Regions from separate parts of the Pseudomonas sp. H3_E07 genome, predicted to be linked through region 2. Evidence: predicted binding sites of a transcription regulator. Region 2 holds the regulator's gene; the other holds the start of a gene.

Region 1 (15,210 bases), 3.1 Mb from region 2:
CTTGCTCGCGAAGGCGGCGGTACAGGCGCCAGAGATATCCAGTGTTTAAACCACTTCCAACCGAACCTTGTGCTGATTCAATAACTGCACCAACGCCGGCACGGGCTGTTGATCGGTCACCAGGCAATCCACCAGGCTGATCGGGCCCAGTCGAATCATGGCATTGCGCCCGAATTTGCTGGAGTCTGCCGCCAGGATCACCTGACGCGCATTGGCGATGATCGCCTGGGAAACCCGCACTTCCTGGTAGTCGAAATCCAGCAGGCTGCCGTCTTCATCGATACCACTGATGCCCACCAGAGCAAAGTCGACCTTGAACTGGTTGATGAAGTCGACACTCGCCTGGCCCACCACGCCGCCGTCACGGCGCACGTTACCGCCGGTCAGCAGCACGTCGAAGTCGTCCTTGGCACTGAGCATGGTGGCGACGTTGAGGTTGTTGGTGATGATTTTCAGGTGATTGTGGTTGAGCAACGCACGGGCGATGGATTCGGTGGTGGTACCGATATTGATGAACAGCGAGGCGTGATCGGGGATCTGCGCGGCAATCGCTTCGCCAATACGCTGTTTCTCGTCGCGCATCTGGTCAGCACGCATGGCGTACGCAGTGTTCTCGACACTGGAGTCATAGGCCGCGCCACCGTGGTAGCGGCGCAGCAGATTGGCATCCGCCAGCTGGTTGATATCGCGGCGGATGGTTTGCGGGGTGACAACGAACAGCTGCGCCATTTCCTCGATGCTGACGTAGCCGCGTTCGCGGACCAACTCGAGGATTTGTTGTTGGCGGGGAGGCAGATTCATGGGGCGTCCTTTGGGCTGCCATACAAAAGTGGCCCATGATGACGCAGGAATCCGCTCCCTGCCAGTTACAACCGGATGTTGGCTTATTCAGCCCCTTCGTGGGGCTCCCAGTCACGGGTGCGGCTGACTGCTTTTTGCCAGCCGGCATAGAGCTTTTCTTTGGCCGCTTCGTCCAACTGCGGTTCGAATTCGCGCTCGATAACGGCCTTGCCGCGCAACTCTTCCAGGCTGCCCCAGAAGCCGCACGCCAGGCCTGCCAGGTAGGCCGCGCCCAGTGCGGTGGTCTCGCGCATTTGCGGGCGCTCGACCTGGGTGCCGAGGATGTCGGCCTGGAATTGCATCAGGAAGTTGTTGGCCACTGCGCCGCCGTCCACGCGCAGGGCTTTGAGGCGTTCGCCCGAATCCTGTTGCATGGCGTCGAGTACATCGCGGGTCTGGTAGGCAATCGACTCCAGGGCTGCACGAATAATGTGGTCCACGCGTACGCCGCGGGTCAGACCGAACAGTGCGCCACGGGCGTAGGGGTCCCAGTACGGGGCGCCCAGGCCGGTGAAGGCGGGCACCAGGTACACGCCGTTGCTGTCCTTGACCTTGCCCGCGAAGTATTCGGTGTCGTGGGCGTCGTTGATGATTTTCAACTCATCACGCAGCCACTGCACGGTGGAACCACCATTGAACACGGCGCCTTCCAGAGCGTAGGCCACTTCGCCACGCGGGCCGCAAGCAATGGTAGTGAGCATGCCGTGCTTGGATTTAACCGCTTTGTCGCCGGTGTTCATCAACAGGAAGCAGCCGGTGCCGTAGGTGTTCTTGGCTTGGCCGGCTTCGACGCACATCTGGCCGAACAGCGCGGCCTGCTGGTCACCGGCGATACCGCCGATGGCAATGCCGCTTTTGGTGCGGCCGTAGATTTCGGAGGAAGACTTCACTTCCGGCAACATCTCGCGCGGGATGTCGAGGATTTCCAGCATCTTCGCATCCCACTCCAGGGTGTGGATGTTGAAGAGCATGGTGCGCGAGGCGTTGGTGTAGTCGGTGACGTGGGTCTTGCCGCCGGTAAATTTCCAGATCAGCCAGCTGTCGACGGTGCCGAACAGCAGTTCGCCGTTGCGCGCACGCTCGCGGCTGCCTTCGACGTTGTCGAGGATCCACTTGAGCTTGGTGCCGGAGAAGTAAGGGTCGGTAACCAGACCGGTGGTGTCGCTGATGTACTGCTCGTGGCCATCGCGCTTGAGCTGCTGGCAGATCTCGGTGCTGCGGCGGCACTGCCAGACGATCGCGTTGTAGATCGGGCGACCGGTGACCTTATCCCACACCACGGTGGTTTCACGCTGGTTGGTGATGCCGATGGCCGCGACCTGATCATGGTGCAGGCCGGCCTGGGCCAGGGCTTCGACCATCACGGCGCTCTGGGTGGCGAAGATTTCCATCGGGTCATGTTCGACCCAGCCTGCTTGTGGGTAATGCTGGGCGAATTCACGCTGGGCAGTGCAGACCACGTTGGCGTCACGATCAAAGATGATCGCCCGGGAACTGGTGGTGCCTTGGTCAAGGGCGATGATGTAGTTCTTATTCTGAATATCGGTCATGTCGAATGCCTTGGAAAATAAGAAAATCGGTAATCAGCCTGGGCCGCAAAAAGGGCAGGTGCGTCCAGGCTGGCGCTATCAGGAAATACGGGTCTTGCCGTTGACAGCCGTGTCAGGTGTTTCTTCATCTATAGCAGGTGCGGCGCTCGGCAGATGACGGGCAATCAGCCCGCGATAGGCTGCAGCACCGAGGCATGCGCCAACGATCGGCGCGAAAATCGGCACCAGGAAGTAAGGAATATCGCGGCCACCGGTAAAGGCCATTTCACCCCAGCCCGCGAAAAAGGTCATCAGCTTGGGCCCGAAATCCCGCGCGGGGTTCATCGCAAAGCCTGTCAACGGGCCCATGGCGCTGCCGATCACCGCGATCAGCAGGCCGATCAGCAGCGGGGCCAGCGGGCCGCGGGGCAGGCCGTTGTTGTCGTCGGTCAGGGCCATGATCACGCCCATCAGGATGGCAGTGATGACCATTTCCACCAGGAACGCCTGGGCGGTGCTCAGCAGTGCATGGGGGTAAGTAGAGAACACCGACGCCAACTCCAGGCTGGCCTGGGAGCCGCGGACCATGTGGTGGGTTTGTTCGTAATCGAAAAACAGGTTGCTGTAGAGCGTGTACACCAAGGCCGCCGAGCAGAAGGCGCCGGCAATCTGGGCAAGGATATAGAAGGGCAGTTTGCGCTTGTCGAAGTCAGCGAAAATACACAGGGCAATACTGACGGCGGGGTTAAGGTGGGCCCCGGAAATCCCGGCGCTCAGGTAGATCGCCATGCTGACGCCGACCCCCCAGATGATACTGATCTCCCACAAGCCAAAGCTGGCACCCGCGACCTTGAGCGCAGCGACACATCCTGTACCGAAGAAGATCAGAAGCGCAGTCCCCAGAAATTCGGCCATGCATTGGCTCGAAAGTGAAGGTTGTTGAAGAGCAGTTGTCATGGAAAACCTCAGTTGTTGTTCTTGTCTGGCGCACAACCTCAACGGATTGTTGCGCGATTTTCACCGTGGCAAGGATCCCCATCCCGGTCACGGCTTACTGCTTCGGTGCTGCAGGTGTATTCCTACAGTATTCGGAAACGAAAAAATATAGACAAGAATGACGGCTGTCAAAGGTCGAAAGTGAACTGCCAGTCACTTTCAAACTATTGGTCTGGTGAATGATCACGCTTGCCACAAGGTGCCTGCACCTTAAGAGTGGGCGGACTAGAGCGTTTTGCGTGGGCTTGGCCTAGAATTGGCCATCTGTTTGCCACGCCCGGAGACGTCATGACCCCCGCATTGGACCTGTTGAAAAAAGTTCGCGCCGAACATCGTATCCACAGTTATGAACACGACCCGAAGGCGGCTTCCTATGGGCTGGAGGCCGCGGAAAAGTTGGGGCTCGATCCGGCGCAAGTGTTCAAGACCTTGTTGGCGAGCAGCGAGAAGGGCGAATTGTTGGTGGCGGTGGTGCCGGTCGTCGGAAGTCTGGATCTGAAGGCCCTGGCTCACGCTGCGGGCGTCAAGAAAGTCGAAATGGCCGACCCGGCGGCAGCGCAGCGTTCAACCGGTTACCTGTTGGGCGGCATCAGTCCGTTGGGGCAGAAGAAGCGATTGCGCACGTTTATCGATGTGACGGCTGAGCCGTTTGCGACGATTTTTGTCAGTGCGGGGAGGCGAGGGTTGGAAGTGGAGTTGCCGGCGGCGGTGTTGGCTGAGCATACCCAGGCCAAATTCGCGCCGATTGGCCGGGCCTGAATCTCGTTTGAAACGCATGAAATCAAAATGTGGGAGCGGGCTTGCTCGCGAATGCGGTGTATCAGTCAAAGATGTGCTGACTGAATCTCCGCATTCGCGAGCAAGCCCGCTCCCACATGGTTAAGCCGGTTTCGTCAGCTATTCAGTGGGCGGGGCTGTGGCGCCGCACGCCGGACTCGCTCTGAGGAATCTGCGCGGCGGTGCTGCCTGAGGCCTGAAACAGCACCAAGTGTTCGGCCGCCACACGGATCCCCACATCCGCGCCGACCTGATGATCGGCATGGCTGGGGAAAATCGACTCCAATAGCGCGCCGGTCGGCAGTTGCAGGCGGTACAAGGTCGACGCGCCAAGAAAGGTCTTGCCGATGATCCGCGCTTTCAACGCGCTGTCAGGCGCGTAGACGATATCGTCCGGGCGCAGCAGCACATCCACTGCGCCGCCGATAGGCCAGGTGTAGGCGCGGTTGCCGCGCAACTCGCCCAGTTCGGTGCTGACCGATTCCGGCGAACTCAATTGGCCACGGATGAAGTAACCCTGGCCGATAAAGCTGGCAACGTAAGGCGTCTGCGGTTCGTGATAGAGGTTGTAGGGCGTGTCCCACTGCTCAAGACGGCCCTCCTTGAAAACCCCGACCTGGTCGCTGACGGCAAAGGCCTCCTCCTGGTCGTGGGTCACCAGGATCGCACTGGTGCCGCGTGCCTTGAGGATGTCGCGCACCTCATGACTGAGCTTGCGGCGCAGTTCGCCGTCCAGGTTGGAAAACGGCTCATCCAGCAGCAACAGGGCCGGTTCCGGCGCCAGGGCGCGGGCGAGGGCGACGCGTTGTTGCTGGCCGCCGGAAAGCTCATGGGGGAAACGCTTGCCCAGGTTCTTCAGGTTGACCAGCTCCAGCAACTCGGCCACCACGCGGTCTTTCTGCGGGTGTTTGCGAATACCAAAGGCGATGTTGTCGGCCACGCTCAGGTGAGGAAACAGCGCGTAGTCCTGGAACACCATGCCAATACGGCGTTTTTCCGGTGCCAGGGTGAAACCGGCACTGGAAATCACTTCGCCCGCGAGGCTGATCTCGCCATCGTGTACCGGCTCAAACCCGGCAATCGCGCGTAATGTGGTGGTCTTGCCGCAACCCGAAGAGCCCAACAGGCAGCCAATGTCACCGGCATTGAGGTGCAGGTTGAGATTCTGCACCACCCGTTGATCTTGATAGCCGCATGCCAGATTGCGCAGGTTCAGCAGTAATGAATGGCTCATGCGTGGTGGTACGACGGCGGAACGAGGAATTCGAGCAGCGCTTTTTGCGCATGCAAGCGGTTTTCAGCCTGGTCCCAAGCGACCGAGCGTGGGTCGTCGAGCAGGTCGGTGCTGATCTCTTCGCCACGGTGGGCCGGCAGGCAGTGCATGAACAGCACGTCTGGCGCGGCCAGGTCGAGCAGGGCGCGGGTCACCTGGTACGGGGCGAACAGGGCCAGGCGCTTGGCGGTTTCGTCTTCCTGGCCCATGGAGGTCCAGACGTCGGTGCTCACCAGGTGTGCGCCGATCACGGCGTCACGCGGGTCGCGGACAAGGGTCACGCGGTCGCCGGCCTGTGCCAGGAAGCGCGCGTCAGGCTCGTAGCCTTCCGGGCAGGCAACGCGCAGTTGGAAATCGAACTGGATCGCCGCTTCTATATAGCTATTGCACATGTTGTTGCCGTCGCCGATCCAGGCCACGGTCTTGCCCTGGATCGAGCCTCGGTGCTCAAGGAAGGTCTGCATGTCAGCCAGCAATTGGCACGGGTGCAGATCGTCGGACAGGCCGTTGATCACCGGTACGCGGGAGTTGGCGGAAAATTCGGTCACAGTGCTATGGGCAAAGGTACGGATCATCACGGCGTCGAGCATGCTCGACATCACCTTTGCGCTGTCGGCGATCGGCTCGCCACGACCCAGTTGGGTGTCGCGCGAAGACAAGAAGATGGCTTGGCCACCCAGTTGGATCATGCCGGCTTCGAACGACACGCGGGTGCGGGTCGACGACTTCTCGAAGATCATGCCGAGCACGCGGTTTTTCAAAGGCTCGAACAGTACGCCGCGGTTACGCAGGTCTTTAAGCTCAATGCCTCGACGGATCACGCTGACCAGCTCTTCGGGCGTGCAATCCATCAGGGAGAGAAAGTGCCTTGCGCTCATCATTAACTACCTTTTTGCAACAGACCGCAGATACTCAAAGCCTTGTTTATTGTGACAACGGGCGAGACCTGCGGCGAAAGCCGCACGGGGCGACGAAATAGGGGAAGGCGCGATCTTATAATTAAATGTCGCGTCTTACCAATAGGGCTACGGTTTTTAAGGGTGTTCAAGAAGGGCGCCGGAGCGCTTTTGAAGACAATTTCCAGACAGCAGCGAGCCATTTGTACACTGGCGCCGAGACCTTTTGCAACGTGCAGGGGCGGGCGCAAGCCAGGCAGCGTCGGTTTCAGAGGGCGGTATGCCGGGTTTTGAAACATTTGCTCACGCTTGGCCATGGTCAGGCCTGATGCTGGTCGATTCACGGGACGAACGTTGGTGGCGCCCACGTCGGTCTCGACCCATAGTGGGATCAAAGCCCCTATAAAGAGACTGGCCATGACCAAGACTCTCCACCACCGTGCCTGCCATCTGTGTGAAGCCATTTGTGGCCTGACCCTGGAAACCACCCAAGCGGATGATGGCAGCCTGGCGATTACCTCGATCAAGGGTGACGCCCAGGACAGCTTCAGTCGTGGGCACATCTGCCCCAAGGCCGTCGCGTTGCAGGATATCCAGAACGATCCCGATCGGCTGCACCAACCCCTGTTGCGAGTCGGCAGCGAATGGCAGCCGATTGCGTGGGAAGACGCCTTTGTGCTTGTAGCCGAGCGGCTGTCAGGCATTCAGGCGCGGCACGGACAGAATGCGGTGGCGGTGTACCAGGGCAACCCCAGCGTGCACAACTATGGGCTGATGACCCACAGCAACTACTTCCTGGGCCAGTTGAAGACGCGCAATCGGTTTTCTGCGACGTCGGTGGATCAGTTGCCCCATCACCTCACCAGCTACCTCATGTACGGCCACGGCCTGTTGCTGCCGATCCCGGACATCGATCACACCGACTTCATGCTGATTTTGGGAGGCAATCCGCTCGCGTCAAACGGCAGCATTATGACCGTGCCCGATGTGGAGAAACGCTTGAAGGCGATCCAGGCACGGGGCGGCAAAGTGGTGGTGGTCGACCCACGGCGCAGTGAGACGGCGGCGATGGCCGACCAGCATCTGTTCGTGCGTCCTGGGGGGGATGCGGCCTTGTTGTTTGGGGTGCTTAACACCTTGTTTAGCGAGCACCTGACCCGCGACAGCCATCTAGCCATTGAAGGCCTTGAGGAGGTGCGTCTTGCCATCGCCGGGTTTACCGCCGAGGCCATGAGCCGCCAATGTGCGGTGCCTGCCGAACAGATCCGCCAGTTGGCACGGGACTTTGCTGCAGCGGACAAGGCTGTGTGCTACGGGCGCATGGGCGTGTCGACCCAGGTATTCGGCACGCTGTGTCATTGGCTGGTGCAATTGATCAATCTGGTGACGGGTAACCTTGACCGTGTCGGCGGCGCACTGTGCACCACGCCGGCGGTGGACCTGGTGGCATCGACCGGTGGCGGTCATTTCAATCGCTGGCAAAGCCGGGTTTCCGGGCGTCCGGAGTACGGTGGCGAGTTACCTGTGTCGGCTTTGGCTGAAGAAATGCTTACCGAAGGTGATGGACAAATCCGTGCATTGGTGACGGTGGCGGGTAATCCGGTGTTGTCGACGCCAAATGGCCGGCAACTGGAACAAGCCCTTGATGGTCTGGAGTTCATGGTCAGCATCGACCTCTATATCAACGAGACCACGCGCTACGCCGACCTGATCCTGCCCTCCACGTCGGCGCTGGAAAACGACCATTACGACACCACCTTCAATATGTTTGCGGTGCGTAATGTCACCCGTTTCAACCGGGCGATTCTGCCCAAACCGGTGGGCGCGCTGCATGACTGGGAGATCTTTGTCGGCCTTGCCCAGGCGTTTGCCGCGCAGACTGGCGCGACGCTCAAGCCAACGATGCCGCCTTCGCACATGATCGATTTCGGCCTGCGCGCCGGGGTGTACGGTGATGCATCCAGCCACAAGTTGTCCGTGGCCATGCTGGCGGATCACCCGCACGGCGTGGACCTTGGGCCGCTGCAACCCAACCTTTCCGCGCGTTTGAAAACCGCTGACGGCAAGGTGCAAGCGGCACCCGCGGTGATCCTCGCCGACCTGGCGCGCTTTGCCGCGCAACCGGTGCCTGTGGTCGACGAACTGCTGCTGATCGGCCGCCGGCATGTGCGCAGTAATAATTCCTGGATGCATAACTATCACCGGCTGGTGAAGGGCAAGCCGCGCCATCAATTGCTGATGCATCCGGATGACCTGGCCAGTCGGCAGTTGAGCGATGGCCAGCGGGTACGTGTCAGTTCGCGCATCGGCATGATCGAAGTGGAAGTGGTGGCCAGCCTGGACATGATGCCCGGTGTGGTCAGCCTGCCCCACGGTTGGGGCCATGGGCGCCCAGGCGTGCAGATGACGATCGCCAGCGGGCAGCCGGGGGCGAGTGCCAACGATTTGACCGACGAACGGCAGTTGGACGAGCTGTCGGGCAATGCCGCCTTGAATGGCGTGCCCGTGCAGGTAGCAGCCGCCTGAGCACCACGCTGGAATTTTGCGTTACAATGCGCCACCGTGCCGACCTGTGAGTCGCAAAGTTCCAGCCGAGGTGTTCCATGGATATCATCGAAACGATCAAAGAGCAGATTGCCAACAACACCATTCTGCTTTACATGAAGGGCGCACCAAACGCTCCTCAGTGCGGTTTCTCCGCGAAGGCGTCCCAGGCCATCATGGCGTGTGGCGAAAAATTCGCTTACGTGGATATCCTGCAAAACCCGGAAATCCGCGCCAACCTGCCGAAGTACGCCAATTGGCCTACTTTCCCACAACTGTGGGTAGCCGGTGAGCTGGTCGGCGGTAGCGATATCATCACTGAAATGGCCGCTGATGGTTCGTTGCAGGCGTTGATCAAAGATGCAGCGGCAAACGCGGCAGCCAAGACCGACGCTTGATTCGCCGGCAATAAAAAGCCCCGCTTCTCGTGAGAGAGCGGGGCTTTTTTGTACCTGTGAGCGACGGGGTTATTCACCCATCTGCGATTGCAGGTAGTTTTCCAGGCTGACTTTGTCGATCAGGCCCAGTTGGGTTTCCAGCCAGTCGATGTGTTCTTCCTGGTCTTCCAGGATGTCTTCCAGCAGCTCACGGCTACCGAAGTCGCCCTTGGTCTCGCAGTGAGCGATGGCGGCCTTGAGGTCGCTGTGGCTCTTGCGCTCGAAACCCAGGTCACTGCCGAGCATTTCCTGGGTGTGCTCGCCAATGTTCAGCTTGCCCAGGTCCTGCACGTTCGGCAGGCCTTCCAGAAACAGGATGCGCTTGATCAGCGCGTCCGCGTCTTTCATGGCCTTAATGGATTCTTTGTATTCACGCTTGCCCAGCTTTTCCAGGCCCCAATCGTCATACATGCGCGCATGCAGAAAGTACTGATTGATCGCGACCAGTTCATTGGCAAGGATTTTGTTGAGTTGCTGGATGACTGAGATGTCGCCTTTCATGACTGGGGTCCTGCCCTGTAATAGCTGTGTATAGGGCGGAGTTTGAGCGGCGAAACCCCTAGTGTCAAACCTAAGTTATTGAATAATAAATGAAAATTAATCGGAATAAGAATGTTTGTGTTCCGCGTCTTGACGCTAACTAATTGAATTGCGGGCATAAAAAAACCGGACACTAAGTCCGGTTCTTTAAAACACGCCAAATCAGGCGTGTGTAAATTCTGCTGAATAGGGGATCGCGGCCTGGGCTGTCTGCAGCTGCGTCAGGGTTTCCCGTACCACTTGCTTGGCGAGGCAGGCACATTTGCCGCACTGGCTGGCAACGCCGGTGGTTTCACGCACTTCCTTGTAGCTGCAGCAACCTTCATAGATTGCTTCGCGGATTTGTCCGTCGGTGACGCCAGTACAGAGGCACACATACATAAGGGAGAACCGTCGCGGGTTTAAGGCTTAAGTGCGATGGATCTTAATGTTAACGAGAATGATTGTCAAAGTGGATTCGCAGGGTATTTGCTGGCATCGCGCCCTCACTGACGAACGGTTTTTTCAGTGTATGATGGTCGATCTTCACGAAGCGTGACTGCGTCACAGGGCTGTCGCTTATTCACGGCAGACTCGGGGCCGGTCCTTTTACTTCAATCGTCACCCCTACATCAGGAGATATCCAATGAGCGTACTCGTCGGCAAACAAGCCCCGGATTTCGACGTCCCAGCCGTCCTCGGCAATGGCGAAATCGTAGACAGCTTCAAACTGTCTGAAGCCATCAAAGGCAAATACGGCCTGGTGTTCTTCTACCCGCTGGACTTCACCTTCGTCTGCCCTTCGGAGCTGATCGCTCTGGACCACCGCATGGACGATTTCAAGGCGCGCAACGTTGAAGTGGTAGCGGTTTCCATCGACTCCCATTTCACCCACAACGCCTGGCGCAACACCGCCATCAATGATGGTGGCATCGGCAAAGTCAAATACACCATGGCTGCCGACATGAAGCACGACATCGCCAAGGCCTACGACGTTGAGTCCGAAGGCGGCGTGGCTTTCCGTGGCGCGTTCCTGATCGATGACAAGGGCGTTGTCCGCTCCCAGATCATCAACGACCTGCCGCTGGGCCGTAACATGGAAGAGCTGATCCGACTGGTTGACGCCCTGCAATTCCACGAAGAGCACGGCGAAGTCTGCCCAGCCAACTGGAAAAAAGGCGACAAAGGCATGAACGCTTCGCCAGAAGGCGTTGCCGCTTACCTGACCGAGAACGCTGGCAAGCTGTAAGCCTGGTTCGAGGTACAAAAAAACCGGCCTGAGAAGGCCGGTTTTTTTATGTGCGGGGTATGACCCGTGGTGAGCGGGGCAAGCTCGCTCACCACACGAGCTTTGCTCAGTCGTTGAAGTCTTCCCAGCCGCCCATGTCTTTCCAGCGGTTGACGATGCCGCAGAACAGCTCGGCGGTCTTCTCGGTGTCGTAGCGAGCCGAGTGGGCCTCACGGCCGTCAAAGTCGATACCGGCTGCCTGACAGGCTTTCGCCAGCACGGTCTGGCCATACGCCAGGCCGGCGAGGGTGGCCGTGTCGAAGCTGGAGAAGGGGTGGAACGGGTTGCGCTTCATGTCCAGCCGCGCCACGGCGGCGTTCAGGAAGCCCAGATCGAAGCTGCTGTTGTGGCCGACCAGGATCGCGCGTTTGCAGCCATTGGCTTTCAACGCCTTGCGCACGCCACGGAAGATGTCGGTCAGTGCCGCTTCTTCACTCACTGCCATGCGCAGTGGGTGATCGAGCTTGATGCCCGTAAATTCCAAAGCGGCGGCTTCGATATTCGCGCCTTCGAACGGCTCGACGCGGAAGAAGTGGGTGTGTTCCGGGAACACGAAACCCTGTTCATCCATGCCGATGGTGGTCGCGGCGATTTCCAGCAGTGCGTCGGTAGCGCAGTTGAAACCACCGGTTTCTACGTCGATGACAACCGGCAGATAGCCACGAAACCGCTCGGCCATCGGGTGACGGGAACCGCCACCGCTGTGCTCGTGTTCGTCGTCGTAATGGTCTTCACTCACTTGCTTTCCTCCAGCAGGCGCCAGCGCAGTGTTTCACCGGCGCGCAGCGGGATGACAGTCAGCTCGCCAAACGGCAGGCTGGCAGGGGCGGTCCAGTCTTCACGGACCAGGGTGATGCGGTCGGTGTTCGCCGGCAGGCCGTAGAAACGCGGGCCGTTGAGGCTGGCGAAGCCTTCAAGCTTGTCCAGGGCGTTACGTTGTTCGAACGCTTCGGCGTACAACTCGATCGCTGCATAGGCGGTGTAGCAGCCGGCACAACCACACGCCGCTTCTTTGGAGTGCACGGCGTGAGGGGCGGAGTCGGTGCCGAGGAAGAACTTCGGATTGCCGCTCGTCGCCGCATCCAGCAAGGCCACCTGGTGGGTGTTGCGCTTGAGGATCGGCAAGCAATAGAAGTGCGGCCGAATCCCGCCCACCAGCATGTGGTTGCGGTTGTACAGCAGGTGATGCGCGGTGATGGTCGCGCCGACGTTGGCCGAGGCCTCGCTGACGAACTGCACGGCATCGGCAGTGGTGATGTGCTCGAACACCACCTTGAGGGTCGGGAACAACTCGACCACGCGGCGCATATGCTCGTCGATGAAGATTTTCTCGCGGTCGAACACGTCCACGTCGCCACGGGTGACTTCACCGTGGATCAGCAGCGGCATGCCGACTTCGGCCATGGCTTCGATCGCCGGCAGGATCTTGTCGATACTGGTCACGCCGGAGTCGGAGTTGGTGGTCGCGCCGGCCGGGTACAGTTTGGCGGCGTGCACGAAACCGCTGGCCTTGGCCTCACGAATCTCTTCGGGCTGGGTGCGGTCGGTGAGGTAGAGCACCATCAACGGTTCGAAGCGGCTGCCGGCCGGTCGTGCAGCGAGGATACGCTGGCGATAGGCATCGGCTTGCTCGGCATTACGCACCGGAGGTACCAGGTTAGGCATGATGATGGCGCGGCCAAACGTGCGCGCTACATCGGCCACGGTGTGGGGTAACGCAGCACCATCGCGAAGATGAATATGCCAGTCGTCGGGACGCAGCAGGGTCAGGCGGTCGGACATTGGGGATTCCAGGCGGGTCAATCTGGTGGGAATGCTACCGGAAAAGACTCTATCAGGCACTCGCTATCAAGTTTTGCAGGATGCAACCGATAGCCTGGGGTATGCCTTATCGATGTATGACGCTTTGAAGTGTTGTAGAAACCAATGGAGCCTCCCGTGCGCCAGCAATATCTAGCCCTGCTCAGTGTGTTCGCCAGCCTCCCTGCAATGGCCCTCACGTTCCAGACGCGTCTGGAGAATATTGAGTGGAAGGTGGAAGGCGATCAGTTTGAGTGCCGACTGACCCAGCCGATCACCGATTTCGGTTCGGGTGAGTTCGTGCGCCGGGCCGGCGAGCAGGCGACGTTTCGTCTGAAAGCCTACAACGGCTCGCTGGGTGCCGGTTCGGCCACGTTGCTGGCGGCCGCTGCGCCGTGGCAGCCGGGGCGGGGTGATATCAACCTCGGCGCCGTACGTGCCGGCAGTGGCGACGTATTGTTCAACAGTTCCCAGGCCCAGGCCGGGCGTCTTTTCAACGGCTTGCTGGAAGGGCGCAGCCCGACCGTGCGGCACTATGGGCGTGAAGGTGGCTATTCGGAAATCCGCCTGCTGCCGGTCAAGTTCAACAAGGCCTACAACGATTACCAACTGTGTACCGCCAAGCTGTTGCCGATGAATTATGACCAGGTGAAACAGACCGAAGTCGGCTTCCCCGGTGGCGGGATCGAGCTGGACGCGGCCGCCAAGAAGAAACTCGACGTGATCCTCGCGTTCATGAAAGCCGACCCGACCGTCAACCATATCGAGTTGAACGGCCATTCGGACAACAGTGGCAACCGCCTCACCAATCGCGACGTCTCGCGCCGTCGCGGCCTGGCGGTCATGGACTACTTCAAGGCCAATGGAATCCCGGAATCGCAGATCACTCTGCGGTTCCACGGCGAAAGCTACCCACTGGCGCCCAACACCAATGCGGCCAACCGGGCACGCAACCGGCGCGTGAATATCCAGCTTGAACGCGTGGCAGCCCCCGAGAAACCGGCGCCTCAGGCCACCGGTCCCAGTAACGCCGCGCACACGTCATAAGGTGCGACCATCGGTCGCCCGCTCGACATAATCTGTCGCTTTATCTTCATTTGCTGTCGCGCCCCTGTAAATCCACGGTTTTGGTCGGTAGAATCGACGCCTTTCCGTACAACCCCGTGGAGTGATGGCATGGCCGACGTAAACAAGGTCGTTCTCGCGTATTCCGGCGGCCTGGACACTTCGGTGATCCTCAAGTGGCTGCAGGATACTTATAACTGTGAAGTGGTGACCTTCACCGCTGACCTGGGTCAGGGTGAAGAGGTCGAACCTGCACGTGCCAAGGCGCAAGCCATGGGCGTGAAAGAGATCTACATTGACGACCTGCGCGAAGAGTTCGTCCGCGATTTCGTTTTCCCGATGTTTCGCGCCAACACCGTCTACGAAGGCGAGTACCTGCTGGGTACCTCCATCGCACGTCCGCTGATCGCCAAGCGCCTGATCGAAATCGCCAACGAAACCGGCGCCGACGCCATTTCCCATGGCGCTACCGGCAAGGGCAACGACCAGGTACGTTTCGAACTGGGTGCCTATGCACTCAAGCCAGGCGTGAAAGTGATTGCCCCTTGGCGTGAATGGGACCTGCTGTCCCGTGAAAAGCTGATGGATTACGCTGAAAAGCATGCAATCCCGATCGAACGTCACGGCAAGAAGAAGTCCCCGTACTCGATGGACGCCAACCTGCTGCACATCTCCTATGAAGGCGGCGTGCTGGAAGACACCTGGACCGAGCACGAAGAAGACATGTGGAAGTGGACCGTCTCCCCGGAGAACGCGCCCGACAAGCCGCAATACCTGGAGCTGACCTACCGCAACGGCGACATCGTCGCGCTGGACGGCGTCGAGATGACCCCGGCCACCGTGCTGGCGACCCTGAACCGTATTGGTGGTGAACACGGTATCGGCCGTCTCGACATCGTCGAGAACCGTTATGTGGGCATGAAGTCCCGCGGCTGCTACGAAACCCCAGGCGGCACCATCATGCTGCGCGCCCACCGCGCCATCGAGTCCATCACCCTGGACCGCGAAGTGGCTCACCTCAAAGATGAGCTGATGCCCAAGTACGCCAGCCTGATCTACACCGGCTACTGGTGGAGCCCTGAGCGTCTGATGCTGCAGCAGATGATCGACGCCTCCCAGGTCCACGTGAACGGCGTCGTGCGCCTGAAGCTGTACAAGGGCAACGTGATCGTGACCGGTCGCAAGTCTGACGAGTCGCTGTTCGACGCCAACATCGCCACCTTCGAAGAAGACGGCGGTGCTTACA
Region 2 (15,210 bases):
GCCATCTGCACCTGATCCGCGACGACAGCGATGCCATCGAGTGCATGAAGGCCAGCCTGACGAAACTGGCCGAGAAGGCTGACAACCTGGCCCTGCAGGCGATCAGCGAATTTTCCCGGCATATCCACTACCTGATTGCCAATGCTGCCAGCCCGATGCAACTGCATGATCAGGCGCTGGATGCCTTGCACGCGTGCCTGACGCTACTGGCATGGCAGCTTGAACTGATCGATGCCCGCACCGGCGAACTGGGTATGGATGAGAGTGAGCAAGCAACCCTGATTGCTACTGTCACGCTACAGATTCCGCAAAAAGACTTCAGCTATAAACCGCAGCAGCGGATGCACCACGCGTCTTGAGCGAATATCAGGTCGTGTTTAACCGGAAGTTATCTGAAAACGACATCCCCATTAATTCAAGGGCATTTCGTTGCGCAGAAAAAGATATCAATTAGCCATTAACGGTAATAACGATACAAACAAACAGAAATAATATAATGCCCCTACTCCATGAACTCTGGGAATACCGCCCGGAGCATTTGCGCAGTTAATACCCCTTGCTTGGCACGGCACCAGGCGACCAACGGTAATAGTGGTGGTACTATGCCCCACTCGAAGTGACTCAACTTCATCATGCATAAAAACGATTCGATTACACGGTCCAAACAGAGCCCTGTCAGCCGCCGTGACCGGACTTTCCGCAGCGAACCTTCATTGGCTCCATCCGCTATGTACGCCTCCCTCAAGACACTCATCGCAAGGTCCGCGTCCCGCAGCAATGCACGCCGTTTGATCCTCGCGCTGTGCCTTGGCTCGCTGCTGCTGAGTCTGTGGGCCTACCATTTTTCTGCCGCCTTGCCGCTGCTGGTAATCCTCAACCTGACCACACTGGTGGTGGTCGGCCTGCAACAGTGGCACTCGCGCAAAGCCATCAAGTTCCAGCCCCAGGAACTGGCCGATCGCCTGTTGCAAGTACAGGAAAACGAACGCCACCGCCTCAGTCGCGAACTGCATGACGACATCGGCCAACTGCTCACCGCCGCCAAGCTGCAAAGCGAATGGCTCAAGCGCCGCCTGCCCGAAGACCTACAAAGCCAGTGCACGGTGCTGTGCAACACCCTCAATGAAACCCTGGCCAAGGTGCGTGACGTCTCCGCCATCCTCAACCCGCGCCAGTTGGCCAGCCTGGGCCTGGAAGCCAGCCTGCGGGCGCACCTGCTCAAGACCCTTGAAAACACGCAGGTGTGCTGGAGCCTGGAATGCCAGCAACGGCTGACCGGCATCCCGGAAGAAATGGCCGTGGCGGCCTTTCGCATTACCCAGGAAGCGGTGACCAACATGCTGCGCCACGCCCAGGCGCGCAATCTGCTGGTACGCCTGCAACGCCTGCCTGAGGGCCTGTCACTGTTTATCAGCGATGACGGCCAGGGCTTTTCGCCAGCCATCAACCCGGGCCTGGAAGGCCAGCGAGGTATGGCCGGTATGTCAGAGCGGATTGATCAGCTTGGCGGTTCATTATCCGTCAGCAGCCAGCCAGGCAAAGGGACACGGATCGACGCGCTTTTCCCCTGGGCGCCCCGCGCCCTCGAACGGGCCAGTTCCCCTAAGGTTCTCGAGTGACCTGCACATTACTCCTGGTGGATGACCATGCACTGATCCGGGCCGGCGTACGCGCGCTGGTCCAGGACATTCCTGGTTACACGGTGGTCGGCGAAGCCAGCGATGGCGCGCAATTACTGGAGCGGTTCAGCGCCCTGTTGCCCGATATCGTGCTGCTGGACCTGTCGATGAAACACACCGGCGGCCTGGATGCCCTGCAGCAACTCAAGCGCGCCTACCCCAAGAGCCGCGTGCTGATCCTGTCGATGCACACCGACCCGGAACTGATCATGTGCGCGCTGGAATCCGGCGCCCACGGCTACCTGCTCAAGGACACCACCGCCAACGAGCTGGAACACGCGCTCCTGGCCCTGCGCAACAACGAGCGCTATCTGAGCCCGGCGATTGCCCACACGGTGATCAACCAGGCGCTGGTGCGCAGCCAGGGTCCAACCCCGCCCGCGGGTCATAGCCACAACCTCACGGCGCGGCAGCTGGAAATTCTGCGCCTGATCGTACGCGGCAAGTCTACCCGGGAAATCGCCCACGGCCTGGGCCTGAGCATCAAGACCGTGGAAGCGCACCGCTCGCAGATCATGAAGCGCCTGCAGATTTTCGACGTGGCGGGCCTGGTGTTATTTGCGGTGCGCGAGCAGATCATCAGCCTGGACGACTAACGGCGAATCCACCGGCAGATGCACACGCAAGGCCTTGGGCAAGGCCTCGAAGTGCAGGTCATCGCCCTCCAGCGGCTCGCCATCCAGGTTGATGTACAGGCCCTGCGCGACCTTGATATTCACCCATGGCAGGCGCGCCCGCACAAACATGGTGTCCAGGCCCCAGCCATTGCTCATCAGTTCTCGCAGAGTACCGACCACTTCCTGAGGCGCGGGCAGGATGCTGACATCCAGCAAGCCATCATCGGCCATGGCGCCTGGACATAGCTCATGCCCACCGCCCGCCTGGCGACCGTTGCCGATGCCCAGGGCGAGCAACTCGCCTTTCCAATGGAAGTCGGGGCCGTCCAACTCGGCGTAGGCGGCCTTTAGCTCGCTGAACCGCGTCAAACCCGTGAACAGGTAGGCGGCGCCGCCCAGGACCTTCTTCAAGTCTTCAGAGGTATTGGCCGTGACTTGGCTGCCGAAACCGCCGGTGGCCATGTTGAGGAAGATTTGCCCGCCGACCTGGCCAAGGTCGATGGCCCTTGGCGGCACATCCAGCAGTGCCAGGGCCTGGGCGGGTTCCAGCGGCACGCCGGCAGCCTTGGCGAAGTCGTTGGCGGTGCCCAGGGGCATCAACACCAGGCTGGCGTCAGTCTTGGCCTGGGCCATGGCTTCGGCTACGTCGCGCAAGGTGCCGTCGCCGCCGCCGGCAATGATGTGGGTGTAGCCGTCGGCCAGGGCTTCGCTGACCAGACGTTGGGCATCGCCGCCTTCCCAGGTGACCCGCACGGCCAGCTCCCCACCCTGCTCGCGCCGGGCCTGCACGGCGGAGCGTACGTCCTCGTTGAGGGCTTGCTTGCCGTGGAGGATCAACAGGGCTTTGGGGGTGGTCATGGGTGGGTTACTCCTGGATTCAAAGGTGCTCGGAAGATGTGGACCTTTGGCGAGGAAAAAAAAGCCATCGAATGGGAAAATAATTGGATGATTGAGTACATATCCGTTTTTTGGGTAACGGCTGCTTAGGGTGCCGCCCTTACGGCGGGTCACTTTTGGAAAAGAGCCCCAACACTCGGTGTGCCCGTAATCCGACAGTGATTTGGGGGGCGCCAAAGATCAAAAACAAAGCCAGAGCCAGAGCAGATTGATATCTACCTGATATAGGAGATCTAAATTGTGGGAGCGGGCTTGCTCGCGAAAGCGGTGGATCAGTTAGCCATGTAATCGCCGACACGCCACCTTCGCGAGCAAGCCCGCTCCCTCATTTGAAACTGAGACCGGCTTCCAGAAACCGGTCGGCTACTAGGCCGCCGCGCTTCTGCTTGTGATCTAAGGCGCCCCGTCAAACGCGCAGGCCGAACGCACGCTTTGGAGTGAGGGCACACCGAGCCGAGGCGAGGTGCCGAATGTTGGGGCGGAACCAATAGCAGCCGTTACCCAAATAATGGATATGCACTCAATCAGCTCTTATGCAGCTTGCTCATCAATTGCGCCTCAGCCTGAGTCAACCCACACGACTGCGTCAGCTCATCCACCGTAGCCCCCATCCCCACCAGCTTGGCAGCCTGGGCAAACGAAAGACTCGAAGGATCCCGCTGCTCGATCTGCGCCAGCTTGTCCGGCAACGGCGCAAGAATCGCGCGCAGTTCATGCACCTCATCCCCCACCCTCACCGCACTCTGCTGGTAATGATCGACCCGCTTCACCAACTCAAGCACGCGCCGGTCACGCACAGCATCACGCTCAGCCTGCTGCAACAACCATTCGCGCTGCTGACGCACATAGCGCAACAGAAACGCCAAGGTCCCGGCCCACAACAGGGCCAGGACGATCACCGCAGCTTCAAGGAACAATCAGATGCTCTCCAGTTCCGACCATTCTTCTTCGCTCATCATCTTGTCCAGCTCAACCAGAATCAACAGTTCGTTGTTCTTGTTGCACACGCCCTGGATGAACTTGGCCGATTCCTCGTTGCCCACGTTCGGCGCGGTTTCCACTTCCGATTGGCGCAGGTAGACCACTTCCGCGACGCTGTCGACCATGATCCCGACCACTTGCTTGTCGGCTTCGATGATGACGATACGCGTGTTGTCGCTGACTTCGACCGTGCCCAGGCCAAAACGCTGGCGGGTGTCGATCACCGTCACCACGTTGCCGCGCAGGTTGATGATGCCCAGCACATAGCTTGGCGCACCGGGAACCGGAGCGATCTCGGTGTAGCGCAGCACTTCCTGCACGCGCATCACGTTAATACCGTAGGTTTCGTTGTCCAGTTTGAAGGTAACCCATTGCAGGATCGGATCATCCAAACCTTGTGCGGACGCTGACTTGTTCATATCTCTGACCCCTTCAAATGCCGATGTAGGCGGCGTGTGTACTTCTATTGGCCGCACGCGCGTGCGGCCCTTATTGTCCAATCAACTGCGTTTGTTCACTGGCATCGCCTTAACGGCACCGCTGGCGATCAACTCGGCCAGTTCGGCGACGTCGAGCAAAGCGCACATATGTTCGATCACGGTGCCCGCCAGCCAAGGCCGTTGGCCTCGGTGGCTGCGCCATTTGATTTCGTTCGGGTCCAGGCGCAACGAGCGGCTGACTTGATGCACCGCCAACCCCCACTCGTAGCCCTGCACCGAGATCACGTATTGCAAGCCTTGGCGGAAGTCGTCGCGGTAGCGGTCGGGCATCACCCAGCGCGCGGTGTCCAGGACTTTCAGGTTGCCGGCCTGGCTGGGCAGGATGCCAAGAAACCACTCCGGTTGCCCGAACAACGGCGTCAGCTCCTGACCCTCCAGGGAGTAGATCGAGCCCAGGCACACCAGCGGAACTGCCAGGGTCAAGCCGGCGACGTCGAACAGCAGGCACTCGAACGGTTCGGCAGCCCAGCTCGGGCGGTCATCACCGGCCACCGGCGGCGGCGTGATGCTCGGCGGCAGGTGCACTTCCACCACTGGCTCGACCACGGCAGGGGCAACCACCACCGGCGCCACCTGCGGTGTCATCGGCACCACGCTTCGCGCATCCCGGGCTTGTTCTTCCAGCACCGCCAACTGGAATTCATCCAGTACGGCTTCTGGTTCAACAGCCGGTTCCAGTACCAGGATCGGTTCCGGAAATTCTTGCGCGGTCGCATCCTGCAACAAGGCATCCAGGTAGGATTCCAGTGCCAGTTGCGGCCGGGTCTTGAGTTCTACGGGACGGTTCATCACGCCACCTGCGCCACAAGTTGCTGCGACAGCAGGTGCTTGAGCAACGCACGGTAGGCCAGTACGCCGCGGCTTTTCGAGTCGAATTGCGACGGCGCGAGGCCGGCACGGCTGGCGTCACGCAGGCGCGTGTCCACCGGGATGTAGCCGTTCCAGATGGTGTCCGGGTAGGCATCGCGCAACACGCGCAGGGTGCCGAGGGAGGCCTGGGTACGCCGGTCGAACAAGGTCGGCACGATGCTGAACGGCAGCGCCTGTTTGCGCGAACGGTTGATCATCGCCAGGGTGCTGACCATGCGCTCCAGGCCTTTGACGGCCAAGTGCTCGGTTTGCACCGGGATCACCAACTGCTGGCTCGCCGCCAAGGCATTGACCATCAACACCCCCAGCAACGGCGGGCTGTCGATGATCGCGTAGTCGAAGTCCTGCCACAGTTGCGCCAGGGTCTTGGCGATCACCAGGCCCAACCCGCTCTGCCCCGGCGACTGGCGCTCAAGGGTGGCCAGGGCGGTGCTGGACGGCAGCAGGGAAATGCTTTCGTTACTGGTGGGCAGCAGCAGTTGCCCAGGCAAATCGGCCGGTACGCTGCCTTTGTGCAGGAACAGGTCGTAGTTGCTGTGTTCCAGCGCGTCCGGGTCATAGCCGAAATAGCTGGTCATGGAGCCATGGGGGTCCAGGTCCACCACAACCACGCGCTTGCCCGCCTCGGCCAGCAAGCCGGCTAAGGCGATAGAAGTGGTGGTCTTGCCGACTCCACCTTTTTGATTGGCAACTGCCCAGACTCTCATTCGGTTGGTTCCTCCCGGCAGGCACAGGCGCGACCGAGACATTGCATAGGGTTATTGAGCCGGCGACGGAGAATTGACGGCGCTCTGACGAACCGGCGGTTTTACAGGGGGCGGTGCAGTTTGTGTGCCAGCCCGCTTCAAGGCCGCATCCGGTGTTGCATTGGCGGTGCCGGTGCCAGTCAGGCTGCGACGCACATCCAGGTTGCGCGACACCACCAGCACCACCCGACGGTTCTTCGCGCGGCCCTCTGCCGTCGCGTTATTGGCCACCGGCTGGAACTCGCCATAGCCCACCGACGCCAGGCGTCCAGGGTTTATGCCCTGCATCGCCAACATGCGCACGATGCTTGAAGCGCGCGCCGAGGACAGCTCCCAGTTGGTCGGGTACTGCGCGGTGCTGATCGGGAAATTGTCGGTGAAGCCTTCGACATGGATCGGGTTTTCAAACGGCTTGAGGATCGCCGCCACCTTGTCGATGATGGTAAACGCTTGATCGCTCGGCAACGCGTCGGCGCTGGCAAACAGCAGGCTGGAATTGAGCTCGATCTCCACCCACAACTCGTTGCCGCGCACGGTCATCTGGTTGGAACTGATCAGGTCGCCAAACGCTGCGCTGATGTCATCGGCGATGCTTTTCAGCGGATCACTGGTGCCACCCACCCCGGCAGCGGTTTCATCGCTGTCGTTGACCAGCGGCTTGGCCGGGGTCACGGTCTTGGGTCGCTCCTCGCCGATGGGAATGGCCTTGAGCGAGCGGTCGGCGTCGTTGAACACGCCGATCAAGGCCTGGGAAATGACCTTGTACTTGCCTTCGTTGATCGACGAGATGGAGTACATCACCACGAAAAAGGCGAACAGCAGGGTAATGAAGTCCGCGTAGGACACCAGCCACCGCTCATGGTTGACGTGTTCTTCAGGCTCGCGACGGCGACGGCTCACAATGCATACCTCCCATCAATCCATGAAGCCCTGGAGCTTCAATTCGATGGAGCGCGGGTTCTCGCCCTCGGCAATCGACAAAATACCTTCCAACAACATTTCGCGGTAACGCGACTGGCGCATGGCGATCGACTTGAGTTTGCTCGCCACCGGCAACAACACCAGGTTGGCACTGGCCACGCCGTAGATGGTGGCGACAAACGCCACGGCAATACCGCTGCCCAGTTGCGAAGGGTCGGCCAGGTTGCCCATCACGTGGATCAGGCCCATCACCGCACCGATGATGCCGATGGTCGGCGCATAACCGCCCATGCTTTCAAAGACTTTGGCGGCGTTGATGTCGCGGCTTTCCTGGGTATAAAAATCCACTTCCAGGATGCTGCGGATCGCTTCCGGCTCGGCCCCGTCCACCAGCAATTGCAGGCCTTTGCGCGCGTAGCTGTCCGGCTCGGCATCGGCCACGCCTTCCAGCCCCAGCAGGCCTTCCTTGCGCGCGGTGAGACTCCAGTTGACTACACGGTCGATGCCGCCCGGCAGGTCGACACGTGGCGGGAAGATGATCCACACCAGAATCTGCATGGCACGCTTGAACGAGCTCAGGGGCGATTGCAACAACGCAGCACCCACGGTGCCACCGATCACGATCAGCGCCGCCGGGCCGTTGGCCAAGGCACCGAGGTGGCCGCCTTCAAGGTAGTTGCCGCCAATGATCGCGACAAACGCCATGATGATGCCGATCAGGCTCAGGACATCCATCAGAGGCAGGCCTCTACCAGATGCTTGCCGATGTCGTCCAGGCTGTAGACAGCGTCAGCCAGGTCGGCCTTGACGATGGCCATGGGCATGCCGTAGATCACGCAGCTGGCTTCGTCCTGGGCCCAGATGGCGCTGCCGCCTTGCTTGAGCAGGCGCGCGCCTTCACGGCCGTCGGCGCCCATGCCGGTGAGCACCACCGCCAGAACTTTGTCGCCGTAGGACTTGGCCGCCGATCCGAAGGTGATATCCACGCATGGCTTGTAGTTCAGGCGCTCGTCACCCGGCAGGATTTTGATCGCGCCACGGCCGTCCACCATCATCTGCTTGCCACCCGGCGCCAGCAGCGCCAGACCCGGACGCAGGATGTCGCCATCCTCGGCTTCCTTGACGCTGATGCGGCACAGTTTGTCCAGGCGCTCGGCAAAGGCCTTGGTGAACGCAGCGGGCATGTGCTGGATCAGCACGATCGGCGCCGGGAAGTTGGCCGGCAACTGGGTCAATACGCGTTGCAGGGCAACCGGGCCGCCCGTGGACGTACCGATGGCGACCAGCTTATAGGCTTTGCGCTTGGGTGCAGGCGAATACGCCGCCGCAGGTGCAGCCGTACGTACCGGCGGCGCCGCAGGCCGTGCAACCGGCGCAGGCGCCGGGCGACTATACGAAGAACTGGTGGGAGCAGCAGGCGCAGCAACGGGTGCTGGCGCAGGCGCACTGAACAGGCTACGACGGTTACTGCGCGAAATGCTGTGCACCTTCTCGCACAGCATCTGCTTGACCTTCTCGGGGTTGCGCGAGATGTCTTCGAAATTCTTCGGCAGAAAATCCACCGCGCCGGCGTCCAGCGCATCCAGGGTGACCCGGGCGCCTTCGTGAGTCAGCGAGGAGAACATCAACACCGGGGTCGGGCAACGTTGCATGATGTGCCGGACTGCCGTGATGCCATCCATCATCGGCATCTCGTAGTCCATGGTGATCACGTCCGGTTTCAACGCAATGGCTTGATCAATCGCCTCTTTGCCGTTGGTGGCCGTACCGACCACCTGGATGCTTGGATCGGCGGAAAGAATTTCCGAGACGCGGCGACGGAAGAAACCCGAATCGTCCACCACCAGGACCTTGACTGCCATAAACACTCCGTTAGGCGGGGCGGGCACTACCGCCCTGCCCCACCAGAATCAAATACGCCGAGCGGCGTAACGCTTGAGCATGCTCGGAACATCGAGAATCAGCGCGATCCGGCCGTCACCGGTAATGGTCGCACCCGACATGCCCGGGGTTCCCTGCAGCATTTTGCCCAAAGGCTTGATGACCACTTCTTCCTGGCCCACCAGTTGATCGACCACGAAGCCGATGCGCTGGGTGCCCACCGAAAGAATCACCACATGGCCTTCGCGCTGCTCTTCATGCTTGGCCGATGCCACCAGCCAGCGCTTGAGGTAGAACAGTGGCAATGCCTTGTCGCGCACGATCACCACTTCCTGGCCGTCCACCACATTGGTGCGCGACAGGTCGAGGTGGAAGATCTCGTTGACGTTGACCAGCGGGAAAGCGAAGGCCTGGTTGCCCAGCATCACCATCAGGGTCGGCATGATCGCCAAGGTCAACGGCACCTTGATGACGATCTTCGAGCCCTGGCCCTTGGTCGAGTAGATGTTGATCGAGCCGTTGAGCTGGCTGATCTTGGTCTTCACCACGTCCATGCCGACGCCACGGCCGGACACGTCGGAAATCTCGGTCTTGGTCGAGAAGCCCGGGGCGAAGATCAGGTTGTAGCACTCGCTATCGGTCAGGCGGTCGGCGGCGTCCTTGTCCATCACGCCACGCTTGACCGCGATATTGCGCAATATCGCCGGGTCCATGCCCTTGCCGTCGTCAGTGATCGACAACAGGATGTGGTCGCCCTCTTGCTCCGCCGCCAGGATCACTTTGCCGTTGCGGGACTTGCCCGAGGCTTCGCGTTCTTCCGGGGTTTCCACACCGTGGTCGACAGCGTTGCGCACCAAGTGGACCAGCGGGTCGGCCAGGGCCTCGACAAGGTTCTTGTCGAGGTCGGTTTCTTCACCCACCAGTTCTAGGTTGATTTCTTTCTTCAACTGGCGTGCCAGGTCACGAACCAGGCGCGGGAAGCGGCCGAAGACTTTCTTGATCGGCTGCATCCGGGTTTTCATCACGGCGGTCTGCAGGTCGGCGGTCACCACGTCGAGGTTCGACACGGCCTTTTGCATGGCTTCATCGCCGCTGCTCAGGCCCAGGCGCACCAGGCGGTTACGCACCAGTACCAGTTCGCCGACCATGTTCATGATGTCGTCCAGGCGTGCGGTATCAACGCGCACGGTGGTTTCGGCTTCACTGGCGGGTTTATCGGCAACCGGTGCGGCGGCGGCACGTGCCGGAGCTGGTGCGGCAGCCGGCGCAGGTTTGGCCGCTGGTGCAGGGGCAGGCGCTGCAGCTTTGGCGGCAACCGGAGCAGCCGTGGCAACCGTCGCCGCTGGGGCCACTTCGCTGAACTTGCCCTTGCCGTGCAGTTCGTCCAGCAGCGATTCGAACTCATGATCGGAGATCAGGCCGTCGCCGGCCGGTGCTGCACTGGCCGCGGCAGGCGCTGCGGCCGTGGCGGCGACTTCCGGCAAGGCGTCGGCCACGAAGGTGCCCTTGCCGTGCAGTTGGTCGAGCAACGCTTCGAATTCGTCGTCGGTGATATCGGTGTTGGCATTGGCGGTCGGTGCTGCCGGCGCTTCCGACACAGCGGCAGGTGTCACGGCGTCGGCCGCGAACTGGCCTTTGCCATGCAACTGGTCAAGCAGGGATTCGAACTCAGCGTCAGTGATGTCTTCGCTGGTTGGCGCGGCAACAGCCGCAGCCGGTGCTTCTGCCTCGGCCTTCACGGCACTGAGGGAGTTAAGCAACTGCTCGAATTCGCTGTCGGTCACATCCGGCTCGGCCTCAGCCACTGGCTCGGGTGCTGCTTCTGCTACCGGCGCAGCCGACAGGTCGGCGGGCTCCGCATAACGTGCCAGCGCAGCCAACAGTTCCGGAGTGGCCGCGGTGATCGGGGCACGTTCGCGGACTTCGCTGAACATGCCGTTGACCGCATCCAGTGCTTCGAGAATCACGTCCATCAATTCCGAATCAACGTGACGCTCACCCTTGCGCAGGATGTCGAACACGTTCTCGGCAATGTGGCAGCATTCCACCAGCTCATGGAGCTGGAGGAAGCCGGCGCCCCCTTTTACAGTGTGAAAACCGCGAAAAATTGCATTGAGCAGGTTCGCATCATCCGGTCGGCTTTCCAGCTCGACCAGTTGCTCGGACAACTGCTCTAAAATTTCGCCGGCCTCTACAAGGAAATCCTGAAGGATTTCTTCATCGGCGCCGAAGCTCATGTGGGTGCTCCTTAGAAGCCTAAACTGGATAACAGGTCATCAACATCATCTTGACCCGATACAACGTCTTCACGTTTATCGGCATGAATCTGCGGACCTTCACCCTTGGCGAGATGTTTTTTTGGATCTTTTTCCGAGAGGATCGCTTCGCGGTCATGTTCAATGCCGGCAAAACGGTCAACCTGGCCTGCCATAAGCACCAATTTGAGCAAGTTGCTTTCCACTTCGGTGACCAACTGGGTCACACGCTTGATCACCTGACCGGTGAGGTCCTGGTAATCCTGGGCGAGCAGAATGTCGTTGAGGTTGCTGGAAACCGTGCGGTTTTCCTGCTCGCTGCGTGACAAGAACCCTTCGACCCGACGCGCCAACTCACGAAACTCTTCAGCGCCGACTTCGCGGCGCATGAAACGGCCCCAGTCGTTGCTCAGGGCCTGGGCTTCGTTGGCCATACCGTTGACCAGAGGCGTGGCGTTTTCCACCAGGTCCATGGTGCGGTTGGCCGCTGCCTCAGTCAGCCTGACCACATAGGACAGGCGTTCGGTGGCATCAGTGATCTGCGAGATTTCCTCAGCCTGGGGCATGTGTGGGTCAATCTGGAAATTGACGATCGCACTGTGCAGCTCGCGTGTGAGCTTGCCCACTTCCTGGTACAGGCCGCGATCACGGGTCTGGTTGAGCTCATGGATCAACTGCACCGCGTCGCCGAACTGACCTTTTTCAAGGCTTTCGACCAACTGGTGAGCATGCTTTTTCAGGGTCGACTCGAAGTCGGCCTGCGATGATTCTTTATGCTCCATAGCTCCCCCGTGGCAGCATCAATGACCGATGCGGTCGAAGATTTTTTCAATCTTCTCTTTCAAGGCCAATGCAGTGAATGGCTTGACCACGTAACCGTTTACCCCAGCTTGGGCGGCTTCGATGATCTGCTCACGCTTGGCTTCGGCGGTCACCATCAGCACAGGCAGGCCGCGCAGCTTTTCGTCAGCACGTACGTGGCGCAGCAAGTCGATACCGGTCATGCCCGGCATGTTCCAGTCCGTTACCAGAAAGTCGATGCTCCCGCTGTTGAGGATCGGAATGGCCGTAATGCCGTCATCCGCCTCGACCGTGTTAGTGAACCCAAGGTCACGCAACAGGTTTTTTATGATCCGCCGCATCGTTGAGAAGTCATCAACGATGAGGATTTTCATGTTCTTGTCCAATTCGACCTCCAAGCAGTCTTAAACGCGCCCAGCACCTGGACGCGCCATTTCAATCAACAGGCATTACACAAAAAGGACTGCCGAGGGCACCACGGGTCGAACCCGCGAAGGCTGGTCGCCCTCACGGTCTCGTCTGCAGTGTCCCCACACTGCCTGTCAGCGCGCTCGCCACTCTCCCAAACGCCCCCGCAAGCGGGCTGCGCACTGGCTGTGCAACTGGCTGACCCGCGACTCGCTGACCCCCAGGACCTCACCGATTTCCTTGAGGTTCAGCTCTTCGTCGTAGTACAACGCCAACACCAGTCGCTCACGCTCCGGCAAATTGGCAATCGCGTCCGCCAACGCCCCCTGGAAACGCTCATCTTCCAGGTCACGCGATGGCTCCATATGAGCGCTCGCGCCGTCCTCGTGCAGCCCTTCGTGTTCGCCGTCCTGCAACAGGTCGTCGAAACTGAACAGGCGGCTGCCCAAGGTATCGTTCAAAATCCCGTAGTAATCGTCGAGACTCAATTGGAGTTCGGCCGCAACTTCGTGATCTTTAGCGTCGCGACCGGTTTTTGCTTCAATTGCGCGAATTGCGTCACTGACCATGCGCGTATTGCGATGCACCGAACGCGGCGCCCAGTCACCTTTACGCACCTCATCAAGCATCGCACCACGGATACGGATCCCCGCATACGTCTCGAAACTCGCGCCCTTGCTCGCGTCATATTTGGTCGACACTTCGAGCAGGCCGATCATGCCCGCCTGGATCAGGTCTTCGACCTGGACGCTGGCCGGCAGGCGTGCCAGCAGGTGGTAGGCAATGCGCTTGACCAAGGGCGCGTAGCGCTCGATCAACTCGCCCTGACTGTCACGGGCAGACCTCTTGTAAGCGTTGTAGCCAGTCGCTGTCATAGCACGGGTCCTGCGCTCGTCTGATGCACCAATCGCTCGACGAAAAACTCCAGATGCCCCCGTGGGTTGGCGGGCAACGGCCAGGTATCGACCTTCTGGGCAATAGCCTTGAACGCCAATGCGCACTTGGAACGAGGGAACGCTTCGTAGACTGCACGCTGCTTTTGCACAGCCTTGCGCACACACTCGTCGTAGGGCACTGCGCCGACGTATTGTAAGGCGACATCGAGGAAACGATCCGTGACCTTGGTCAACTTGGCGAACAGGTTGCGCCCTTCCTGCGGGCTCTGGGCCATGTTGGCCAAGACGCGGAAGCGGTTCATGCCGTAGTCACGGTTAAGCAGTTTGATCAGGGCGTAGGCGTCGGTGATCGAGGTGGGTTCGTCGCAGACCACCAGCAACACTTCCTGCGCGGCGCGCACGAAGCTGACCACGGACTCGCCGATCCCGGCGGCGGTGTCAATCACCAGCACGTCGAGGTTATCGCCGATATCACTGAACGCCTGGATGAGGCCGGCATGCTGCGCCGGGCTCAGGTGCACCATGCTCTGGGTGCCCGAGGCAGCCGGCACGATGCGGATGCCACCGGGGCCCTGCAGCAGCACATCGCGCAGCTCGCAGCGGCCCTCGATCACATCGGCAAGGGTATGTTTGGGCGTCAGCCCCAGCAGAACGTCGACGTTCGCCAGGCCCAGGTCAGCATCCAACAGCATGACGCGACGGCCAAGCTCTGCCAGGGCCAGGGACAAATTCACTGACACGTTAGTTTTCCCGACGCCACCTTTGCCGCCGGTCACCGCGATCACCTGTACGGGATGCATGCTGCCCATTTTATTTCTTTACCTTGTCTTGCTTAGACGCAGGCTACATGGCTTGGCCGCGTGAATCGCTTGCAGACCATCGATGTAGATACATTTCACGGTGTTCATCCTGCCCTCAACCGACCCGTTTTGCCGGGTTGTGATAAAGGTCGGCGAACATATCAGCCATCGCTTCCTCGCTAGGCTCTTCTTGCATTTGCACGCTGACTGCACGGCTGACCAACTGATGACGGCGCGGCAGATGCAGATCATCCGGGATCCGCGGCCCGTCGGTCAGGTAAGCGACCGGCAATTCATGACTGATGGCCAGGCTCAACACCTCGCCCAGGCTCGCGGTTTCGTCGAGCTTGGTGAGGATGCAACCGGCCAGGCCGCAGCGTTTGTAGCTGTGATACGCAGCGGTAAGAACCTGTTTCTGGCTGGTGGTTGCAAGCACCAGGTAGTTTTTCGATTTGATGCCACGTCCGGCCAGGCTTTCAAGCTGCATGCGCAATGCCGGGTCGCTGGCTTGCAGGCCGGCGGTATCGATCAATACCACGCGTTTGCGCAGCAGCGGGTCGAGGGCGTTGGCCAGGGACTGGCCCGGGTCGACGTGAGTCACCGATACATTGAGAATACGGCCCAGCGTCTTGAGCTGCTCCTGGGCACCAATACGGTAGCTGTCCATGCTCACCAGCGCGATATTCTGTGCGCCGTATTTGAGTACGTAACGGGCCGCCAGCTTGGCCAGGGTGGTGGTCTTGCCCATGCCGGCAGGGCCGACCATGGCGATCACACCGCCCTCTTCCAATGGTTCGATTTCCGGGGTAACGATCATCCGTGCCAGGTGGGCCAGCAACATGCGCCAAGCCTGGCGAGGCTCTTCGATTTCGGTGGTCAAGGCCAGCAGGTCGCGGGACAACGGGCCGGACAAGCCGATACGTTGCAGGCGCCGCCACAGGTTGGCCTGTTGCGGCTT

The links. Region 2 encodes FliA, which starts transcription of late flagellar genes. Its sites were predicted from a motif close to CTAAAGTTTNNNNNNNNNNNGCCGNTAA; they were not measured.
Region 1: a site for FliA is predicted at 12,947-12,974, ahead of AB4O08_RS06810 (flagellar protein MotY). Genes of this name have one in related genera too.

Annotation. Positions count from the first base shown of each region.
Region 1 covers NZ_CP162795.1:1,481,636-1,496,845, reverse strand. The annotation lists gene AB4O08_RS06875 (DeoR/GlpR family transcriptional regulator) at 46-801, opposite strand; gene glpK (glycerol kinase GlpK) at 885-2,390, opposite strand; gene AB4O08_RS06865 (MIP/aquaporin family protein) at 2,469-3,326, opposite strand; gene ybaK (Cys-tRNA(Pro) deacylase) at 3,654-4,124, shown strand; gene AB4O08_RS06855 (ABC transporter ATP-binding protein) at 4,267-5,376, opposite strand; gene argF (ornithine carbamoyltransferase) at 5,373-6,293, opposite strand; gene AB4O08_RS06845 (molybdopterin oxidoreductase family protein) at 6,729-8,837, shown strand; gene grxD (Grx4 family monothiol glutaredoxin) at 8,915-9,253, shown strand; gene bfr (bacterioferritin) at 9,323-9,793, opposite strand; gene AB4O08_RS06830 (bacterioferritin-associated ferredoxin) at 9,995-10,213, opposite strand; gene AB4O08_RS06825 (peroxiredoxin) at 10,458-11,060, shown strand; gene rnt (ribonuclease T) at 11,167-11,838, opposite strand; gene pyrC (dihydroorotase) at 11,835-12,881, opposite strand; gene AB4O08_RS06810 (flagellar protein MotY) at 13,038-13,946, shown strand; gene AB4O08_RS06805 (argininosuccinate synthase) at 14,076-15,210, shown strand, end outside.
Region 2 covers NZ_CP162795.1:4,539,238-4,554,447, reverse strand. The annotation lists gene AB4O08_RS20945 (hypothetical protein) at 1-359, shown strand, start outside; gene AB4O08_RS20940 (sensor histidine kinase) at 729-1,619, shown strand; gene AB4O08_RS20935 (response regulator transcription factor) at 1,616-2,275, shown strand; gene yegS (lipid kinase YegS) at 2,234-3,154, opposite strand; gene AB4O08_RS20925 (DUF2802 domain-containing protein) at 3,718-4,110, opposite strand; gene AB4O08_RS20920 (chemotaxis protein CheW) at 4,111-4,593, opposite strand; gene AB4O08_RS20915 (CheW domain-containing protein) at 4,675-5,463, opposite strand; gene AB4O08_RS20910 (ParA family protein) at 5,463-6,251, opposite strand; gene motD (flagellar motor protein MotD) at 6,303-7,190, opposite strand; gene AB4O08_RS20900 (flagellar motor protein) at 7,206-7,946, opposite strand; gene AB4O08_RS20895 (protein-glutamate methylesterase/protein-glutamine glutaminase) at 7,946-9,073, opposite strand; gene AB4O08_RS20890 (chemotaxis protein CheA) at 9,122-11,329, opposite strand; gene AB4O08_RS20885 (protein phosphatase CheZ) at 11,341-12,129, opposite strand; gene AB4O08_RS20880 (chemotaxis response regulator CheY) at 12,148-12,522, opposite strand; gene fliA (RNA polymerase sigma factor FliA) at 12,691-13,431, opposite strand; gene fleN (flagellar synthesis regulator FleN) at 13,428-14,261, opposite strand; gene flhF (flagellar biosynthesis protein FlhF) at 14,368-15,210, opposite strand, start outside.